One region of the Sediminibacillus sp. JSM 1682029 genome, then DNA from elsewhere that is predicted to be linked to it. Evidence: riboswitches for the same ligand, from Rfam matches in the RefSeq annotation. Region 1 holds a riboswitch; the other holds the start of a gene.
What was found. A riboswitch is a leader RNA that binds a small molecule or an ion and turns the genes downstream of it on or off. The one in region 1 is predicted to bind S-adenosylmethionine.
Positions count from the first base shown of each region.

Region 2: it holds a riboswitch for S-adenosylmethionine, as region 1 does, so the genes downstream of both, ABVF09_RS02650 (5-methyltetrahydropteroyltriglutamate--homocysteine S-methyltransferase) here and ABVF09_RS07965 (PLP-dependent aspartate aminotransferase family protein) in region 1, are expected to answer to the same signal.

Region 1 covers NZ_JBEWYY010000003.1:357,774-360,921, reverse strand. The annotation lists gene ABVF09_RS07975 (hypothetical protein) at 1-187, shown strand, start outside; gene ABVF09_RS07970 (hypothetical protein) at 184-1,023, shown strand; SAM riboswitch class I at 1,177-1,287, shown strand; gene ABVF09_RS07965 (PLP-dependent aspartate aminotransferase family protein) at 1,428-3,148, shown strand, end outside.
Region 2 covers NZ_JBEWYY010000001.1:532,630-535,777, reverse strand. The annotation lists gene ABVF09_RS02655 (heavy metal translocating P-type ATPase) at 1-346, shown strand, start outside; gene ABVF09_RS02650 (5-methyltetrahydropteroyltriglutamate--homocysteine S-methyltransferase) at 363-1,493, opposite strand; SAM riboswitch class I at 1,782-1,885, opposite strand; gene ABVF09_RS02645 (alpha/beta hydrolase) at 2,040-2,990, shown strand.

The sequences.
Region 1 (3,148 bases):
TTTCTATATTGCCGATTCCATTTTGCTTCCAGTCATAGCTGAACAAGTGCGTGCAGCGTTTCAAATCGATCTTTGGTATTATTACCGCCAGTATTTTCAAGTATCGCTTGTCTGTTTGCTTTTGATAGCTGGGGGAATTCGTTTGATCATCGGGGCGAAACCGGATAAAGGAGGAAACAATCAATGAAGAAATGGCGGGTAGGATCTGTCTCCATGGGGGCAGCCCTCATTTTACTAGGTACGGTCATCATGCTCTCTCAATTTTTCGATTGGGATGCAACAACGGTTTTATTGGCCTGGTTTCCATTGATCCTGATTGTTTTAGGAGTGGAAATCATCCTTTACGTCTACATGTCCCGGCAAGAACAACCTGTGGTGAAATATGACATTTTATCCATCGTATTCATCACTTTCTTAGGGGGTGTTGCGCTCATCCTTTTTATCGGGGCCACTACTGGATTGCTGGATAAGATTAAAACCACTGTCCAAGCTGAGGAGGTGGAAGCAACCTTGCCGCCAATCGAAAAAAATATCGGTGACAAGGTGAAAAAAATTGTCTTGGAGTCCGCGGAGGGAACAAGGCTGGAGACAAACAACACAGGCGCTATTCATATATTCGGCACCTTCCACTCTAGTACGGCAAGTAAAAAAGACATCAAGCCAGAGGAAGTCGCCTCTTTTCACCAGGTCGGTGACACCTTGTATGTGGAAATGCTTGAAGCACCCACGAGCCAATTCGGATATGATGACAGCCGGTTTACTGCAACGGTGTCGATTCCGGGAAACATGGAAACCGAGGTCCGCTCCTGGCTGGATGAAGCGCGCCTGAACCTGGCAGCTATCAAAAGTAATTGGTCGTTAACCGAGGTGGATGAGGTGTATCTGACCAATCCGGATAAGGCCGATGTCCAACTACATACTGAAAACATTTGGCAAGAAGAATCCAGTGACCAAACAGATACATTCGGAAAAGGCACCCACCAACTCGAAATCGAAGAAGTCAATCAACTGTATACCAAGTAAATTCTTTATCCTGGTAGAGCAATGGGGGACAGTCCCTCCGGCGGGGACTGTCCCCTTCTTTTTTCAAATTTTTTCTTTAAGGGTTGACTGGATTGACAGAGTGATTTATAATTCTTTCAAAGATTGAAATTTCAAACATATTGAATAACAAGACTCTTATCCAGAGCGGCGGAGGGACTAGGCCCGATGATGCCCGGCAACCTTCAAGCGACAATGCTTGAAAAGGTGCCAATTCCTACAGGTCCATGATCTGAAAGATAAGAGGAGGACTCCGACTACACGCCCTCTTCTTAGGAAGAGGGCTTTTCTATTCCCCCTCTTCCAACACAACAATCTTGTTACCTGCTTTTCACGGCCTTAGGTACTATTTTTCCCTAGAATTATCCCGCTTAGGAGGAATTAACATGACAAACCCATTCCATTTGCTAGGCACCGAAACACAACTTCTTCACGGAGGACAGACACCAGATCCGGCGACAGGTTCCAGGGCAGTCCCGATTTATCAAACGACATCCTATGTATTCCGTGATACCGAGCACGCCCAGAATCTTTTTGCCCTGGCTGAACCTGGCAATATTTATTCGCGCATCATGAATCCGACTGTGGATGCTTTTGAACAACGGATCGCTCTGTTGGAAGACGGCGTAGCGGCAGTTGCCACCTCTTCCGGCATGGCTGCCATTACTCTGTCGATTCTGAACTTGGCAGGGAGCGGCGATGAAATCGTAGCCGACAGCAATCTTTACGGCGGCACTTATAACCTGTTTGTCAAAACACTGCCTCGCTACGGAATCAATGTCACCTTTGTGGATGCTTCGGATCCGGAAAACGTCCGTGCAGCTATCACCGACAAAACCAAAGCGGTCTTTGGCGAAATCATCACCAATCCAAGCCTGAATGTGTTTGACGTGGAAACAATCGCTGCGATTGCACATGAACACGATATCCCGTTGATTATCGATAATACATTTGCCACTCCGTATGTAACCAAACCGATTACCTGGGGAGCGGACATCGTTGTCCACTCTGCTACCAAGTGGATCGGCGGGCACGGTACGACAATCGGAGGGGTAGTCGTCGATGGCGGACGTTTTGATTGGAACAATGAAAAATTCCCTGAATTCATCCAGCCTGATGAAAGCTATCACGGCATCAGGTATGCCATCGACACTGCACCGGCAGCCTTTGCTACGAAGCTACGCGTACAGCTGTTGCGCGACATCGGCGCCTGCCTGAGCCCGCAGAACGCATTTTTGCTGTTGCAGGGTCTGGAAACATTGCATCTGCGTGTAGAAAAGCATAACCAAAACGCCCAGCAGGTCGCCGGTTACCTAAGCGACCATCCAGCAGTGGAATGGGTTGCATATCCAGGATTGGAAAACCATCCTTCCCACCAACTTGCAGAAAAATACTTGAACGGAAAGGCAGGTTCCATTATTACTTTCGGTATCAAAGGCGGACGCGATGCAGGACGGCAGTTGATCGACAACATCACCCTTTGGTCGCATGTAGCCAATGTCGGGGATGCCAAATCACTGATCATCCATCCCGCTTCCACCACCCACCAGCAGCTTGATGCAGATGGATTGAAGGAAAGTGGTGTTACGGAAGAATTGATTCGTCTTTCGATCGGTATTGAAACCGCAGAGGACTTGATTCAGGATCTCGATCAGGCAATCGCACAAGCTACCGGTACAAAGCCCACCATTACTGCCACAAATGAAAAGGCAGTACAATGGGCGCTTCACTCACCATTCGACCGGACAAACGGGCTCCGGCAAAAAACGATAGCCGTTCTTGGATTAGAGCCGGATGAAAATTTGCCGGTGTATCGAACAGCTGCGAAGTTGCAAAATCTCGGATTTAAAGTCATTCCGGTCCACAATGGAAATGAGCCAATTCTAGGTGAGACGCCAGTGGCGAATGTGGCAGCAATAGAGGAAGAAATCGATGTCGTTTATACACAGGACACACTCGCTGCAGAGGCTTTACTGGCAAATGACGGCCAGGTTGAAACAAAAATACTGTGGCTCGATTCCCAGAGTACTAGCCTGGATGTCACCGATCAGGCGCGCGTGCAAGGGATTACCGTTGTCGAAAGTCTCTGCCCATACCAAGAAGCGGT
Region 2 (3,148 bases), on a different contig from region 1:
GAAAGACCGGTATGGAACAGTCGGCATGGTCGGTGACGGCATCAATGATGCACCCGCCCTGGCTACGGCTGATGTGGGGATAGCCATGGGGGCAGGTACAGATGTAGCCTTGGAAACATCAGATATCGTCTTGATGAAAAATGATTTAAGCAAGATCGCCGACGCCGTGTCGCTTTCCGGTCGAATGAACAGAATCGTTAAACAAAATGTTTTCTTTTCTGTCACAGTCATTCTGTTATTGATCATGACCAATTTCATACAGGTTCTCGACTTGCCTCTAGGAGTAATCGGCCATGAAGGCAGTACGATCCTGGTTATTTTAAATGGGTTACGGCTTTTGCGCTAGCAGGCAGTCTCTGTTGTCAGCTATTCCATACTTCATCGGCAATGTTTACGACGTGTCGCAATTTCGCCCATTGTTCTTCTTCCGTCAGCAGGTTTCCTTCTTCTGTGGAAGCAAACCCACATTGCGGACTCAAGCATAACTGATTTTTGTCTACATGCTCTGCTGCTTGTCGAATCCGTTTTTTGATGAACGTTTTGTCTTCCAAGTTACCGTGTTTGGATGTGACCAGTCCCAAGACAATTTGCAAATCTGAACGATTGACAAAACGAAGCGGCTCGAATCCTCCGGAACGGTCGTCATCGTATTCAAGAAACAGACCGTCTACATCCAGACCGCCGAAAATGATTTCCGACACAGCGTCATAACCACCGGAGGCGGCCCAGGTGGACTGATAGTTTCCACGACAAATGTGCATGGTGATTGTCAGATCATCTGGTTTGTCGGCAATCGATTCGTTGATACATCGGGCACAAAAGCGGCTGAGTTCGTCTGGATTCTGGCCGTTTTCCCGTATACGCGCGCGTCCGTCTTCCGAGAAAAACAACGACCAGGAAGTATCATCGAGTTGTAAATAACGGCAGCCGGCATCATAAAAAGTTTTGATCGCTTTTTTGTAAGCATGGGTTAAGTCAGTGAAAAACACTTCCTGGTCTTCATAAGGGGGGTACTCCAGTTTTCCGCGGAAATACAGCATATTCGGACTTGGTATCGTCATCTTGGCGGTATGATCCCCGGCGATGCTATGTAAAAATTTATAATCTTGGACCATAGGGTGCCCGCTGAAACCGACTTTTCCTGTGATTTTAATTCCGCGTGCTTTTGTTTTTGTGCCATGGAATTGAATCCCGCTTTCCGGCACGTAACCTTCCACCCCATCGAGTTGTTCCAGAAAGTCGAAGTGCCACCAGGAACGGCGGAATTCTCCGTCTGTCACAGCTTGAAGGCCTGCTTCCTTTTGTTTTTCCACTACCCGGATAATCTCTTCGTCTTCCACGTATCGAAGTTCTTCTGTCGTAATTTCTCCATTTTGATGTTGCAAACGTGCCTGTTTAAGCCTTTCCGGACGCAGCAGACTGCCGACATGATCTCCTTTAAAAGGCGGGTTCTGAAGCACGTTTACAGCTTGATCAAATTGCTTTTTTTCCATAAAAATCTTCCTTTCAAATAGTGATTGAAAATAATTTTCTCAGCATTGTTGCTTTTTCGTAAAGAGGGATTTGCTCGATCTCTTTCTTTGAACAATCGCCAGCCTGCCGCTCCTGCACCATAATTATGAGCCTGAGGACGATTTCGGTTCGATGATATTCCTTGAAACACTAAGCCCCCCATTCGTAAAACAGAACGAAAGAAAAGGGGAAATCTTCTTTATCTGTTTAGAAGCGATCTCAAAACAAAAAAGAGCCTTCTAAGAAGAAGGCTCTTTTCATTCACATTCTCCTTATCTGCTAGACACGGATGTCTACTGGATTTAGCACCATGCCGTTCAGGCTGGTTGCTGAGGCGTCTTCGGGCCAGTCCCTTAACCTCTCTTGATAAGCAATGATTAAATTTTGAGATTGATTGTCATTAACCATACACCAAATCGTTCTGGAAAACAATAGTTTTTCCATTTTTCTTGGAAAGAAGAAAATGACTGCGCTTCCAAATTATTTTCGCTATAATGATAGAAGAAACAGACAAAAGAGGGGATGGAATGAAAAAGAAGATAGCTTGGATTGCTGGCAGTGTAGTTTTTTTACTCGCTGTGCTGCTCATTGGAGCCAGTAATTACTTTTATAACCAAGGCATAAAGCGTGGGGAACAAGTAGAACTTTATAGTGAAGAACCTGTGGAGCTGCCAAACAGCGAAACGGATCAGGAATTACTTGCCGAAGCACAGGACTGGTTTTCCGTCCAGAGCCTGGCAGAAATCGAAATGACATCCCATGATGGATTGAAACTGCGCGCTTATTATTTGCAACATCCTCAAGCTTCGGGTAAAGCGGTTATCCTCGCACATGGCTACCGGGGTTATGGTCAGCAAATGGGTGATCTGGCCAAATTTTATTATGATCATGGATTTTCGCTTCTTATGCCGGATGCCCGGGGACATGGGGAAAGTCAAGGAGATTATATCGGTTATGGCTGGCACGATCGCCTGGACATTAAGGGGTGGATTCAACGACTGATCGATGACTATAAAATGAAAAGCATTTTTTTACATGGAAATTCGATGGGAGCGGCATCAGTTTTGATGACCAGTGGAGAAGATTTGCCTTCTCAAGTGAAGGGGATCATCGCGGATAGTGGATACACGGATGCAAGCGAAGAATTATCCCATCAACTTCGGCACCTGTACCATCTTCCTGCTTTTCCCTTGATATCTCTCACCAGCGGGATGACTAAACTTCGGGCTGGTTACTGGTTCGGGGAGGCCTCGGCGATCGAGCAGGTCAAAGACAATACCCGGCCGTTATTTATTATACATGGAGACCAAGATGAACTCGTGCCAACCGAAATGGCGCATCGCCTGTACGAAGCGGCCGATAGTGAAAAACAGTTATGGATTGTACCGGGGGCGGGGCATACGGATGCTTACGCGGCTGCCACCGCTGAATTTCAAAAACGATTGGAAGCATTTATCGAATCGGCTCTTGGCATTTGAAAATGAAAGAATTTTCCTCTTTAGCGAAAGGCATCGTAGATAGGGGTGTTAGCGTTTTTGGCAAGGAGGAAATTTGAGTTGCTTCATAAAATTTATTTGAAACCGAACCGTCCAGGTAGTATAGTAAATGGCATAAAATCTGATAAGCAAGAGGAGAG